3 regions of the Pseudomonas cavernae genome follow, and region 2 is predicted to be linked to each of the others. Evidence: predicted binding sites of a transcription regulator. Region 2 holds the regulator's gene; each other region holds the start of a gene.
What was found. The regulator sigma-54, encoded in region 2, starts transcription at its own class of promoters, with help from an activator protein. The targets are predictions, from matches to a motif close to ANTGGCATNNANNTTGCTNT.
Positions count from the first base shown of each region.

Region 1: the regulator sigma-54 is predicted to act here: its motif matches at 2,294-2,313, upstream of flgB (flagellar basal body rod protein FlgB).
Region 3: the regulator sigma-54 is predicted to act here: its motif matches at 2,430-2,449, upstream of D3880_RS09140 (flagellar hook-length control protein FliK).

Region 1 is NZ_CP032419.1:1,944,612-1,949,482, reverse strand. Features, by position in the region: gene D3880_RS09005 (flagellar hook protein FlgE) at 1-619, opposite strand, end outside; gene flgD (flagellar hook assembly protein FlgD) at 678-1,355, opposite strand; gene flgC (flagellar basal body rod protein FlgC) at 1,374-1,823, opposite strand; gene flgB (flagellar basal body rod protein FlgB) at 1,838-2,245, opposite strand; gene D3880_RS08985 (NAD(P)H-dependent oxidoreductase) at 2,448-3,158, opposite strand; gene D3880_RS08980 (aldehyde dehydrogenase family protein) at 3,194-4,612, opposite strand; gene D3880_RS08975 (pyridoxal phosphate-dependent aminotransferase) at 4,605-4,871, opposite strand, start outside.
Region 2 is NZ_CP032419.1:4,072,598-4,077,468, reverse strand. Features, by position in the region: gene pmbA (metalloprotease PmbA) at 1-15, shown strand, start outside; gene D3880_RS18565 (HPr family phosphocarrier protein) at 78-350, opposite strand; gene rapZ (RNase adapter RapZ) at 365-1,222, opposite strand; gene ptsN (PTS IIA-like nitrogen regulatory protein PtsN) at 1,235-1,699, opposite strand; gene hpf (ribosome hibernation-promoting factor, HPF/YfiA family) at 1,715-2,023, opposite strand; gene D3880_RS18545 (RNA polymerase factor sigma-54) at 2,106-3,614, opposite strand; gene lptB (LPS export ABC transporter ATP-binding protein) at 3,756-4,481, opposite strand; gene lptA (lipopolysaccharide transport periplasmic protein LptA) at 4,481-4,871, opposite strand, start outside.
Region 3 is NZ_CP032419.1:1,975,183-1,980,053, reverse strand. Features, by position in the region: gene fliM (flagellar motor switch protein FliM) at 1-199, opposite strand, end outside; gene fliL (flagellar basal body-associated protein FliL) at 216-740, opposite strand; gene D3880_RS09140 (flagellar hook-length control protein FliK) at 1,122-2,393, opposite strand; gene D3880_RS09135 (Hpt domain-containing protein) at 2,742-3,101, opposite strand; gene D3880_RS09130 (fused response regulator/phosphatase) at 3,132-4,829, opposite strand; gene D3880_RS09125 (STAS domain-containing protein) at 4,834-4,871, opposite strand, start outside.

The DNA.
Region 1 (4,871 bases), 2.1 Mb from region 2:
GGTTGAAGGTCGCGCTGCCGGCAACCTGACCAGCAGTAGTGGCGGCAGCAGGAGTGGCGCCACCGGCGATGGCAGTGTTGTAGGCGGCATCATAGGCCGCCTGCCAGGTGGTCGGCGTAGTCAGCGCCGAGTTCAGGTTGAAATTCTGCTCCAGCTTGGAGCTGGCCTTGGGCGCCTGACTGGCGGTTTCGATCTGCAGATCGCCGACCACCCCGCTCTGGATATTGCCATTGGCGTCCACGGTGTTGCCCTGCAGGCGATAGCCGAAATTGTTGACCACATAACCGTCGCGGTCGGTGCCGAAGTAACCGGCCCGGGTGTAGCCGACATCGCCGTTGTTGCTGGTGACGAAGAAGCCATTGCCGTTGATCGCCAGATCCAGGGCGTTCTGGGTGTAGTTGATGTTGCCCTGATTGAACAGCTGCGACACGTTGGCCAGCAGCACCCCACTGCCCTGCGGATTGGAGCCGGTGCCGAGCACCGAGGCGGCATAGACGTCGGCGAATTCCGCGCGCGACTGTTTGAAGCCCGCCGTGCCGGCGTTGGCGATGTTGTTGCCGGTGACGTTGAGGTCACTGGTGGCTGCCCGCAAACCGCTAAGACCGATATTGAACGCCATTCAAGACTCCTTGGCCGGTTGCTCCGGCGACTGCAGCTGCAAAACGCTGATCTGTGAGTTACTGACCGATGACCTGAACCTGGGACAGGCCGACGCTGCCGATACCGGCCAGGTTGAGCATCAGCTCGCCGCCGTTCTGGCCGAGGGTGACGCTGTCGACGTTGGCCGGCAGCATGGTGTACAGACCCTTGGTTTCCGCGCCGTAGACCGCCTGCGCCTCGAATTTGTAAGTGCCGGGCGGCAACAGATTGCCGCTCGAATCCTTGCCGTCCCACATGAAGCTGACATTGCCGGCCGCCTGCTCACCGAGGTTGACGCGGTTCACCACGCTGCCGGCGCTGTCATAGATGTTGACGTAGACGTTGCTGCTGCTGGTCGGCAGAACCGCGCTGGCCTTGAAGGTTTCGCTGGTATCCACCACCGCCGTCTCGCTCGGCACTATCACCTTGCGCCCCACCAGCGAAGAGGCCTGCAGCGCCTGCGACGACTGATAGCCGGAGAGCAGCGAACTCATGCTGTCGTTGAGCTTCTCGACCCCTTCGACCTGGCTGAACTGCGCCAGCTGGGCGATGAACTCGCCATTGCCCTGCGGCTCCAGCGGGTTCTGGTTGTTCAGTTGGGCCACCAGCAGGTTGAGGAACTCGTTCTTGCCGAGTTCCTTGCTCTTGGTTTCCGACTTGATCTGGTACTGGTCCAGCGCCGAAGTGCCGACACCGCCTACGCTATTCGTGCTCATGCTTATCCCTCGTGCGCCTTACTGACCCAGGGTCAGAACCTTCTGCATCATCTGCTTGGCGGTGTTCATCATTTCGGTGTTGGTCTGGAAGGCGCGGCTGGCGGAGATCATGTCGGCCATTTCCTCCATGACGTTGACGTTCGGGTAGTAGACATAGCCGTTCTCGTCGGCGGCCGGATGGTTCGGCTCGTAGCGCGGCGTCAAGCTGCTCTGATCCTCGACCACGCCAAGCACCTGCACGCCGGCGCCGGACTGATCCTCGTCGGCGAACAGCGAACCACGGTCGCCGCTGGCGCTCAGAGAGCTCTGCAGCATGGTGGCGAACACCGGATGGCGGGCGCGGTAGGTCTGATCGACGCTGGAAGACACGCTCTCGGCGTTGGCGATGTTGCTGGAGATGGTGTTCAGGCGGGTGGTCTGAGCACTCATGCCGGTTCCGGCGATGTTGAACACACTGGCTAGTGACATGGCAGAAGTCTCCGTTATTCGCCGCGCAGGGCGCCGATCAGCCCTTTGAACTTGCTGTTGAGCAGGGTGAAGCTGGCCTGGAACTGCACCGAGTTCTCCGCGTAGTTGGATTGCTCCAGCTGCGGGTCGACGGTGTTCTGGTCGATCGACGCCTGCATCGGGGTGCGGTACTGCAGCGCGGCGTCAGCCATGCCGAGGCCTTGCGCGACGATGTGGCGGCTGTCGGTGCGATTCATTTGAAAGGTGCCGCGCTGAGCCTTTTCGCTCTGCTCGGCGAGGACCGAGGCGAAATCCAGATCACGCGCCTTGTAGTTCGGCGTGTCGGCATTGGCGATGTTGTTGGCCAGCACCTCGGCGCGCTGGGCGCGGAAGCCGAGTGCCTTTTCATGGATGCCGAGGGCTTTGTCGAAACTGATGCTCATGGTCGCGGAACCTTTGCCAGTGGCGTTACTGGTTTGCTTACCAGATCTTCAGCAAAGGCCGTGCCATATTATTTTTTACTTTATATTCAATAGCTTGTAATCGTGAATGGCGACAGGACCAGCGCAAGCGGCAAGGTTTTTCCGCCCCCTGGCAAGGCGGGCGGCAAAGCCTAGGAAGGTTGCCGCCGCCCTCACGAGCGGATCAGGCGTTGCGGTTCAGCGGATAGAGCCTGTCGTCGAACTGCTCCAGGCGCGGGAACTGCAGCGGCTGGTCCTGGCCGAGAGTTTCCAGCCGCGCTTGATAGGCACGCAGGAAGTCCTCGCGCGCCTCGGCGCTGATATAGGGCACATGCCAGGCGACGAAGGGTGGCAGCACCTCCATGCCGACATAGGCCAGGGTGCCGCGCAGGATGGGCCGCAGCATGTCTTCCAGCGGCCCGTGAATGGCCCCCTCGCCGAACATGTGCTCGCGCCCGCCGAGGGTCAGCGAGACCAGCGCCTGCTTGCCGCGCAAACCACCCTGGTCATAGAAACGCTTGCCGCCGTAGCAGATGCCGGAGACCAGCACCCGATCGATCCAGCCCTTGAGGATGGCCGGCGCGGAGAACCAGTAGATCGGGAAATTCAGGATCAGCAGATCGGCCCAGAGCAGCTTGTCCAGCTCCTGCTGGATATCCGCGGCGATGCTCTGGTTCTTCGCCCCTTCGCGCTGCTCCAGGGCGTAGACCAGGTAGTCCGGGTTCTCGCGGGCGGCGAAGTCGTCGGCGCTGGCCACCGGATTCCAGTTCATCGCGTACAGGTCGGAGACCTGCACCTGATGCCCCTGGCCCCGCAGCGTCTCGACGGCCAGGTCGCGCAGGGCCGCGGTGAACGACTGGGGTTCCGGGTGGGCATGCACTATCAATACGTTCATGGATGTTCCTTGGAATGTTCAGGGTGTTCTGCTGGCTAAAGCTGGATGGCCTTGTACTCGACGAACTCGCCGAGCCCCTCCTCGCCCCACTCGCGGCCGTTGCCCGACTGCTTGTAGCCGCCGAACGGCGCGCGGTAGTTGAAGGCGCCACCGTTGACGAAGCACTGCCCGGCGCGCAGTTGCCGCGCCAGCGTCAGGGCGCGCTCGGGAGTGCCGGCCCAGACCGCGCTGGACAGGCCGAACGGCGAGTCGTTGGCCAGGCGCACGGCCTCCTCCTCGTCGGCGTAGGGGATCAGGCAGAGCACCGGGCCGAAGATTTCCTCCTGGGCGATGCGCATGCGGTTGTCGACGTCGGCGAACAGCGTCGGCTTCACGTAGTAACCGCGCTCGAATTCGCTTGGCGCCTCGGCACCGCCGCAGAGCAGGCGTGCGCCCTCCTCCTGGCCGAGCCGGATGTAGTCGCGCACCGTGCGGCGCTGGGCGGCCGAGCACATGGGGCCGAGGAAGCTCTGCGGGTCGAGCGGATCGCCGATGCGCAGGCTTTCAGTTTCCGCGCGGGCCAGCTCCAGCGCCTCGGCGTAGCGGCTGGCCGGCAGCAGCATGCGGGTCAGCGCCGTGCAGGTCTGCCCGGAGTTGATCATCACGTCCTGCACGCCGTGGCGCACCGCGGCCGCCAGGTCGGCGTCTTCACCAATCAGCAGCGGCGACTTGCCGCCCAGCTCCAGGCACACGCGCTTCACCGATGGCGCCGCCGCCTGCGCCACGCGCACGCCGGCGCCGGTGGAGCCGGTGAACGAAACCATGTCCACGTCCGGGTGCTTGGCCAGCGCCTCGCCGACCTTCGAACCCGGCCCGCTGACCAGATTGAACACCCCCGCCGGCAGGCCGCTGGCCGCGATCATCTCGGCCAGCAGGAAGGCATGCAGCGGGGTCTCCTGGCTCGGCTTGACCACCACAGTGCAACCGGCGGCCAGGGCCGGCGCCAGCTTGCCGAGCAACTGATGCAGCGGGTAATTCCACGGATTGATGAAGGCACAGACGCCGACCGGCTCGCGGATGACCAGCGAGTTGCCGACCTCGCGCACCTGGTCCATCAGCGCGGCGATCTCGACGTAGCTCTCCAGCCCCTCGAGCGGCCCCTCGACCTGGACCGCCCGGCACCATTGCACCGGCATGCCCAGCTCGGCGGTGATCACGCCGGCCATCTCCTCCGCCCGCGCCTTCAGCTGTTCGGCCAAGGCGCGGATATAGCCGGCGCGCACGCTCGCCGGGGTACGCGCCCAGGCGGGGAAGGCCCGCCGCGCGGCGGCGACCGCGCGCTCGACATCGCGCTCGTCGCCCAGCGGCACCTGGCCGATGACCTGTTCCGTGGCCGGGTTGAGCACCTCGGCCAAGCCCTGGCCGGAGGGAGCGACCCAGGCACCGTCGATGAAGAGTGTCCGGTGTTTACGCATAGCGCTTCTCCTGCACCAGCTCCGCGGCACAGCGGGCGATGCGCCGGCAGGCTTCCTGCAGCGGCGCGCTGCCAAGCACCAGGCCCAGGCGGATATGCCCGGCGGCACTGGGGCCGAAGGCCTCGCCGGCGAGCACGGAAACCCCGTAAAGATCCAGCAGGCGGTCGGCGAAGTCCTGGGCGGAAAGCCCGGTGGGGCGGATATCGACCATCACGAACATCCCGCCATCGGGCTTCAGCGCACGCAGGCCGGGGCAGTC
Region 2 (4,871 bases):
GTGGCCGGCAGCTAAGCCGGCGCCATGAAAAAGGGGCTGCACAGCTAGGCTGGCAGCCCCTTTTTCATTGGCTGCGCTTACTCGCCTTCGTCAAACCTGTTGTTGATCAGCTCGATCAACGCATTCAGCGCCTCGTTTTCCTGCTCGCCCTCGGTGTGCAGGTGAATGCCGGTGCCCTTGCCGGCGGCCAACATCATCACCGACATGATGCTTTTGCCATCGACGCAGCTTTCCGGGCTGCGGCCGATGCGCACCCGACACGGGAAGCGGCCCGCGACGCCGACGAACTTGGCGGCGGCGCGGGCGTGCAGGCCGAGCTTGTTGATGATGGTGATTTCGCAGGCAGGCATCGCGGTAAGAATCCTTAGCTGAGGTCGCGGTGGCGAACCTGGACATTCTTCAGAGGCTGTTTGAGGGCTTGGCCGAGGCGCTCGGCCAGGTACACCGAGCGATGATGGCCGCCGGTGCAACCAATGGCGATCGTCACATAGGCACGATTGCTGGCGGCGAAGCGCGGCAACCATTTGTTCAGGTAGGCGAGGATGTCTTGGTACATCTCTTCGACGTCCGGCTGCGCCGTCAGGTAGTCGACCACCGGTTGCTCCAATCCTGAATGGTCGCGCAGTTCGGGCTTCCAGTAGGGATTGGGCAGGCAGCGCACGTCGAACACCAGGTCGGCGTCCACCGGCATGCCGCGCTTGAAACCGAAGGATTCGACCAGGAAGGCCGTACCCGGTTCGGGTTTGTTCAGCAGGCGCAGCTTGAGGGTGTCGCGTAGCTGATAGAGGTTGAGATGGGTGGTGTCGATCTTCAGATCGGCGAGGTCGGCGATCGGCCCCAGCAGGTTGGCCTCATCCGCGATCGCCTCGGCCAGCGGCCGATTCTCGTTGGTCAGCGGGTGGCGCCGGCGGGTCTCGGAGAAGCGCTTGAGCAGGGTGGCGTCGTCGGCGTCGAGGTACAACACGTCGCAGTTGATATGGCGGGCGCGCACCTCGGCGAGCAGTTCGGGGAAGCGCTTGAGCTGGCTGGGCAGGTTGCGCGCATCGATCGACACGGCCACCAGCGGTTCGAGCAGCTCGGTGTGCAGCAGGGCGCGTTCGGCGAGTTCCGGCAGCAAGGTGGCCGGCAGGTTGTCGATGCAGTAGAAGCCGTTGTCCTCAAGGACATCGAGGGCGGTGCTCTTGCCTGAGCCGGAGCGGCCGCTGACGATGATCAAGCGCATGAGGAGACTTCCTTAGGAACCGTTCTGAACGTCCACAACGACCTGATACAGGCTGTCGCTGCTCTGGGCATGGCGCAGGCGCTCACGTACGTCGCTGCGGTCCAGCATGCTGGCGATCTGCCGCAGCAATTCCAGGTGTTCGTCGGTGGCCGCTTCCGGTACCAGCAGGACGAACAGCAGGTCCACCGGTGCGCCGTCGATGGCATCGAAGTCGACCGGGGCTTCCAGGCGCAGCAGCGCGCTGATTGGCGCGGCACAGCCCGGCAGGCGGCAGTGGGGGATGGCGATGCCGTTGCCGAAACCGGTCGAGCCGAGTTTTTCGCGGGCCACCAGGCTTTCGAAAATATCTTGGCCATCGAGGTCGGGCAATTCGCGGGCGACCAAGTTGGCGATTTGTTCCAGTACACGTTTTTTACTGCCGCCCGGCACGTTCACCAGGGAACGGCCGGGGGTCAGGATGTGCTCGAGTCGAATCATGGGTAGGGAATGGTGTCAGCGCGCCGGGGCGCCTTGCAGGCGACCCTGCTGCTTTTCCTTGTGCTTGATGAGTTGGCGGTCGAGCTTGTCGGTGAGTAGATCGATTGCTGCGTACATGTCTTCGTGTTCGGCATTGGCGACGACTTCGCCGCCGGCGATGTGCAGGGTCGCTTCGATTTTCTGTCTGAGCTTCTCGACCGTCATGGTGACCTGCACGTTGGTGATTTTGTCGAAGTGGCGCTCCAGTCGTCCGAGTTTTTCGCCGACATAGTCGCGTAGGGTGTCGGTCACATCCAGTTGATGTCCACTGATGTTGACTTGCATACCGCGTTCTCCTTATTGCCGTGTGTAAAAACAGGCTAACGGGCCTGTCACCGGAACACTTTGGCCTGGATCAATGTTGCCGTCACATCAGTCGCTTGCGTTCGCTGGAAGGCGCTATTCCGAGGGATTCACGGTATTTGGCGACGGTGCGACGGGCTACTTGAATGCCCTGTGCTTCCAGTAAACCAGCGATCTTGCTGTCGCTCAACGGCTTTTTCGCATTTTCCGCAGCGACCAGTTTTTTGATGATCGCGCGGATTGCGGTGGAGGAGCATTCGCCGCCTTCGGCGGTGCTGACGTGGCTGGAGAAGAAGTATTTCAACTCGTAAATGCCACGCGGCGTGTGCATGAATTTCTGCGTGGTGACCCGGGAAATGGTCGATTCGTGCATGCCCACGGCTTCGGCGATGTCGTGCAGCACCAGCGGCTTCATCGCCTCGTCGCCATAGTCGAGGAAGCCACGCTGATGTTCGACGATCTGGGTGGCGACCTTCATCAGCGTCTCGTTGCGACTTTGCAGGCTCTTGATGAACCAGCGTGCTTCCTGCAGCTGATTGCGCATGAAGGTGTTGTCGGCGCTGGCATCGGCGCGGCGCACGAAACTGGCGTATTGCGGGTTGACCCGCAGGCGCGGCATGGCTTCCTGGTTCAGCTCCACCAGCCAGCGGTCGTTATGTTTGCGCACAATGACGTCGGGCACCACGTATTCCGCCTCGCTCGACTCGATCTGCGAGCCGGGGCGCGGGTTGAGGCTCTGGATCAGCTCGATGACCTGACGCAGCTCGTCTTCCTTGAGGCGCATGCGGCGCATCAACTGGCTGTAGTCGCGGCCGCCGAGCAGGTCGAGGTAGTCGCCGGCCAGGCGCTGGGCCTCGCTCAGCCAGGGGGTCTTGGCCGACAGCTGGCGTAGTTGCAGGAGCAGGCATTCGCGCAGGTCGCGCGCGCCGATGCCGGCCGGCTCGAATTGCTGGATGCGATGCAGCACCGCTTCCACTTCGTCCAGTTCGATGTCCAGCTCCGGGTCGAAGGCTTCGAGCACTTCCTGCAGGCTTTCCTCCAGATAGCCCTGGTCGTTGATGCAGTCGATCAGGGTGACGGCGATCAGGCGGTCCTTGTCGGACATCGGCGCCAGGTTGAGCTGCCACAATAAGTGGGTTTGCAGGCTTTCGCCGGACGAGGTGCGGGTGGTGAAGTCCCACTCGTCATCATCGTTGCTGGGCAGGCTGCTGGCGCTGGTCTGGTAGATGTCTTCCCAGGCGGTGTCGACGGGCAGTTCGCTGGGGATGCGTTCGTTCCATTCGCCTTCCTCCAAGTTGTCGACCGATGAGTTGACTTCCTGGTAGCTGCTTTCCGCGAAGGACTCGCTCTGCTCGGCGGGAGCACTCGGAGTGTCGGCGCCATCGGCCAGTGGATCGGCATTGTCGAAGTCGTCGCCATCTTCCTGGCGTTCGAGCATCGGGTTCGATTCCAGGGCTTCCTGAATCTCTTGTTGCAGATCCAGGGTCGACAGCTGGAGGAGGCGGATGGCTTGTTGCAGCTGCGGTGTCATCGTCAGCTGCTGGCCCATCTTAAGGACTAGCGATGGTTTCATGGCAGAGGGCTTAGTACCTTATTCGCCGGCGCCGAGGCGCCATCCACTACGGGGCGCCGGGGTGCCGTCAGGAAGCAAATTATATGCCTGATCCTTAGGCGTTTTCCTAGTCTACTGCCGCCTTGTCGCGCACCGGCCGTACTACAGGCGGAATTCGTGACCCAGGTAGACTTCTTTCACCAATTGGTTGGCCAGGATCGTCTCGGCATCGCCCTCGGCGATCAATTGGCCATCGTTGACGATGTAGGCCGTCTCACAGATATCCAGGGTTTCCCGTACGTTGTGATCGGTGATCAGGACGCCAATGCCTTTGGCCTTGAGGTGGTGGATGATCTGCTTGATGTCGCCAACCGAAATGGGGTCGACGCCGGCAAAGGGTTCGTCGAGGAGGATGAACTTCGGGGCGGTGGCCAGGGCGCGGGCAATTTCTACGCGCCGGCGCTCGCCGCCAGACAGGCTCATGCCGAGGTTGTCGCGGATATGGCTGATGTGGAATTCCTGCAGCAGGTTTTCCAACTCCTTGCGTCGTCCGGCGCGGTCGAGGTCCTGGCGGGTTTCTAGGATCGCCATGATGTTGTCGGCGACTGACAGCTTGCGAAAAATCGAGGCTTCCTGCGGCAGGTAGCCAATCCCGGCGCGTGCGCGGCCATGCATGGGCAGGTGGGTGACGTCCTGTTGATCGATGCGCACACGGCCCTGATCGGCGCCGACCAGGCCGACGATCATGTAGAAGCAGGTGGTCTTGCCGGCGCCGTTGGGGCCGAGCAGGCCGACGATCTGCCCACTTTCGATCGACAGGCTGACGTCGCGGACAACCTGGCGGCCTTTGTAGCTTTTTGCCAGGTGCTGGGCTTTCAGGGTGGCCATTACTGCGGCGCCTGCTGGTCGGCGGGTTTTTTCTTCGGTTGGATGACCATGTCGATGCGCGGGCGCGGGGTGGTCACGTTGGTGCCCGTGGCGCGGCCGGCGTTGACGATCTGGCGCTGGGTGTCATAGACGATCTTCTCGCCCTCGAAGGTGTTGCCTTCCTGAATCACCTTGGCCTGGTCGATCAGGACGATGCGGTCCTTGCTGGCGAAGTACTGGATGGTCAGGCCATAGGCCTTGACGATTTCCTTGTCGACCTCCGGTTTCTGCTCGTAGTAGGCCGGTTTGCCCACCGAGGTGAACACGTCGATGTCGCCTTCGGCGGTCTGGGTGATGGTCACCGTGTCGCCGGTGATCTTCATGCTGCCCTGAGTGATGATCACGCCGCCA
Region 3 (4,871 bases), 2.1 Mb from region 2:
TGCGGGTGTAACGGGCGAAACGCTCGTTAATCATCTCCAGGGTCGGCATGCGTCCGCGGACGATGCGGTCCTGGCTGGACAGATCGTAGTTCTTGATGCTGCCCGGCTCGGCGGCGTCCTCGGCCTCGACCAGGCCGTCGTCGACGCCATGCAACAGGGCGTCGATCTCGTCCTGGGAGAGCAGATCTTGTACGGCCATGCGGGGCCCCTTGTGCTTATTGCAAAACGAAATTGGTGAACAGCACTTGCTCGACGACCGTCTGCCCGATCTCCTTCTGCGCCAGTTCCTGCACGCTGGCGGTGGCCTGCTGACGCAGCATTTCCTTGCCCACCGGGGTGGTCAGGGCGTTGAAGTCCTGACCGGAAAACAACATCACCAGACGGTTGCGCAACATCGGCAAGTGGACTTTCAGGGCTTTCAACTGGGCCTCGTCACGCGCCATCAGGGCAATGCTGACCTGCATGTATCGTTGCCGGCCATCCTGTTTGAAGTTGACCACGAAGGCCGGGGCCAGTTGTTCGTAAATGGCCGGTTGCTTGCCGGGAGCGGCACCCTCGGCCGCCTCCTCGCTCTTGGCCTCGTCGGCCGCCGAGTTCTTGTGCAGCACCAGCCAAGTACCGCCGATGGACAGGCCAACCGCCAGCAGCAAGGCCACGGCGATCACGATGATGAGCTTGAGTTTGCCTGCCGGTTTCGCGTCGCTGCCGGGCAGCGGCGGTGCCGGTTCTTTCTTAGCCATGCCAATAATCCGTCACTGTTGGGTGTTGCAAGCGCGTTGCGGGGGATTCAGCAAGTGTTATGCCAGCTTCCCTGCCTCGCCGTCGGAGGCCAGCGGATATATCAGGATGGCCGGAGGCTGTCACCCTGAATGAAAGGTTCTTCACGGAACTCCGGGGGAGGCCTGGAACAAGAACGCAGATTCAAGGGTGGGTTAGCCGAAGGCGTAACCCACCAACCCTGCCGAACAGCGGAGCCTGGGGCGGCACCGCTGGTGGGTTACGCCGCTACGCGGCTAACCCACTCTACAAAAGCTGAGCGCGGCGAAGCCCCACGCCCAGGGTGCAGAAAGCTCGCTGTTGGGCTTCGTCGCTGCGCGCCTCACAACCTACGGCCATCCGCGTCAGGCGTAATAGTCCACCAGGCTGCGCCCGCCACCGCCGGCGGAGGAGCGGATCTCGCTGACACTCAGGCTCACCTCCTCGTCAGCGCCGAAGTGCTCGCCGCCGCCACGGAACTGAGAGGCACCGCGACCGCTTTCACCCTGCCCCTGTCCCTGCCAGCCGCGATTGAGCGACTGGTCGGAGACATTCACATCGGGCAGGTTCATGCCCTGCTGGGCGAACATGTCGCGCAGGCGGTGCATCTGCCCCTCCAGGGCATCGCGCACACCGGCGTTGGGACTGGCGAAAGTCACCTGGGTCTGGTCCTGGGCCATGTGGATGCGCACTTCCAGGCGCCCGAGCTCAGTCGGGTCGAGCTGGATCTCGGCGGACTTGAGGTTCTGGCTGGACAGCCACATGACCCGGTCGACCACCGCCTCGCTCCAGCCGCCCTGCTGCATCGGAATCGGCTGCCCTGGCACCAGCGCGGTCCGCTGGCTCGGCGCACTCTGCTGGGCGATAGCCTGGCTGAGGGCACTCAGACGGTTGGCGAAACTCTCCGTGCGCAGGTCGCTTGGACTGTCCTTGAGGCCTTCCAGGCCCTCGCCGCTCAGCTCGTCCAGTGGCAATTCCGCCTCCAACTTGGCTTCACCCTGCAGCTTGGCCGGGTCGCTCAAGGCCGCCATGGCGGCGGCGAAGCCCTGCACGCTGTTGAGCGCCGGTGGCGCGCCGGCGGATGCCGCAGACTGCTGAGCGACAGCTGGGTTCTTGGCGCCAAGACCGAGCGCCAGGTTGACGCCGGCCACCTCGTTCAGCGCATCCAACTGCGGGTCGTGACTGGCCTCGGTCAGGCTCGCCGGCCCGGAACCCATGAGGTTGGTGCCGGCCGACAGCGGTAGCGCGGCAGCCTCCTCGCCTTCGGCCTCGACATCGAGCAGCACACCGTCCTCGCCCGGCATCTGTCCGGCCATGGCCAGCAGCATGGCTGGATCGGGCTGCGCCGGCTCGGTCGGCAAGGGTTTGCCGCTATCGGCAAGCGGTGGCTCGCCGGCGGCAACCACGGCCGTCGTATCGTCGGCGCGCTCGGGCTCCTTGGACTTGTCGTACTTCGCTTTGGCCGCCTCATCATTACCTTCGGCGGCCTTTGCCTGACGCTCCTTGGCGTACACCTGGGCGAAGCTGGAAGCCTCGTCTTTACGCGGTTCGGCCGTATGCGCCGGGGCTTTCGCCACAGGCGCCTTGGGCTTCACCTCGGGTTTCGACGTGAGGAGCAGGTCGGGGGCAACGGACATGGGCACTCTCCGTGCTGGATGGGTCGTGCCAGGGATATAGCAAGGCTTGGGCCAGCTTTTGTGCGGAGTGTTTACGATCTGCTGCGCGTCGGCCACGCGGCGTTAAAAATGGCTATGTACCGGTTAGATATTGAGCACGGCTTCTGTAGGCTGGGTTAGCCGCGCAGCGGCGTAACCCACCAGCGGTGTTGCCATGGACACCGACGTCCAGCAGGGTTGGCGGGTTACGCCTGCGGCTAACCCACCCTACGAATGTGGATGGGTCGTGCCAGGGCTTGTAGCAAGGCTTGGGCCAGCTTTTGTGCGAAGGGTGCTTAACAGGCTGTTTGGACCGGGACAGTCCGGCGCTCAGGTGCGCGATTGGTAGCGCTGGCGCTCGGATTTGAACAGGATGCGGACGATGGCGAACTCACGCTCAATCTGCTCGAGCACGGCTGGCGCTTCCGCCAGTTGCTCGCGGCGGCCGATCTCTTCCAGCTGTTTGCACAGGGCGGCCAACAGCGGCGCACCCATATTGCTGCAGCTGCCCTTGAAGCTGTGTACCGCCAGCCGCAGCGCCTGCGCGTCGCGGCCCTGCAGGGCCGCGTTGAGCGAGCGCACACGCTCTTCGGAGTCGGCCAGGAAGGTATCCAACAACAGCGGATATTCGTCTTCCATCACGTCCTGCAGAGCCAGCAGCACGGCATTGTCGAGATGCAAATCGGCCACCCGGTCACTCCTTGATCGTAGGTGACGGAATTATGCCTGAGCCGACCAGTGAAACTCCACGCAGACCACCCGCCCATCGTTCTCCCAGGAACAGTTCTGCGTCAGCTCGCGCACCAGGCGCAAGCCACGACCGCTGAAGCAGTCCAGAGCCTGCTGCTGGGCCAGCACCCGCTCGACATCGAAGCCGGCGCCGCTGTCCTCGACCCGGATGACCAAGCGCCCGCCGTCCGCCTCGGGCAGCAGTTGCAGGTGGAAGCGCACGTAGCCCTGGTCGAGGCTGGCGAGCCGCTCGCCACGCTCGCGGTAGTACTCGGTGAAACCGACGGCATCGCGCTTGCGCGTCGAATCCAGGCCCATGACGCCGTGTTCGAGGGCATTCGAGTACAGCTCGGCGAGCACGCTGTACAGCGCCCCGCCCTGGGCGCGCAGGCCCCGCACTTCGAGGAGCAGTTGCAGCAGGAACGGTAGCGGGTTGAAGCGGCGCAAGGTCTGGGCGCGGAACTCGAAGCTGGCCGCCCAATCCAGCGGACTGCTCTGGCCGCTGTCGACGAAGGCCAGCGGTGGCCGCGGCAAGGCGCCCTCCTCGACCAGCTGCACCTCGACCATGCTGATGTCGTCCTGCGCCTTGCCGCGAAAATGGCTCAGCGCCTGCTGGATCTCCTCGAACAGCCGCTCGAGCTGACGATTGGCCTCGAATAGCGCCTGCAAGCGCTCTTCGCCAAACAAGCGCTCCTCACTGTCCTGCGCCTCCAGCACGCCATCGGAGAACAGGAACACGCGGTCGCCGGGCTCTAGCGGGTAGATCTCGCAGTCGTCGTTGAAGGCCTCCGGCTCCAGCACCCCCAGCGGCAAATGGCGCGACACCAGCGGCAGCCGTTCGCCATTGCCGGCGCGCAACAGGTGGCCATCCGGCAGGCCGCCGTTCCAGACCTTCAGGGTACGACGCTGGAGGCTGATGTTGACCAGGGTCGCGCAGCAGAATACCCCCAGCGGCAGGATGCGCTTGAGCTTGGCATTCATCTCGCGAAGGATTTCGGTCATGGAATGGCCCTTGGCGGTCATCCCATAGAACACCTCGGCCAGCGGCATGGCACCGATCGCCGCCGGCAAGCCATGGCCGGTGAAATCGCCGAGCAACACGTGCATGCCGCCGGAGGGCTTGTAGGCGGCCAACAGCAGATCGCCATTGAACAGCGCATAGGGCGATTGCAGGTAGCGGATGTTCGGCGCGTCGAGACAACCGGAGTGCGCCACCTTGTCGAACACCGCCTTGGCCACCCGCTGCTCAGACAACAGGTGCTCGTTGTGCCGGGCGATCAGGTCGCGCTGTTCCAACACAGTGGCCTGCAGGCGGCGCAGGCGATCCATGGCCTTGATCTTGGCCTCGAGGATCACCCGGTTGTAGGGCTTGGCGAGGAAGTCGTCGCCGCCGGCCTCCAGGCAGCGCACCAGCGCTTCGCCCTCGGTCAACGAGGTGAGGAAGATGATCGGCACCAGCGCCTCGCCGGCCGATTGCTTGATCCGCCGCGCCGCCTCGAAACCGTCCATCACCGGCATCAGGGCGTCCATCAACACCAGCTGCGGGCGTTCCTGCTCGAACAGCGCCACCGCCTCCAGGCCGTTGCTGGCGGTCAGCACCCGGTGACCCTGGCGATTGACGATGGTCGACAGCAGCATGCGATCGGCTGCGTTGTCCTCGGCGATCAGAATGGACAGACGCGTAGGCATGGTGTCAGGCGATCTTGAACAGCTGCTCGAAGTTGGAAATGG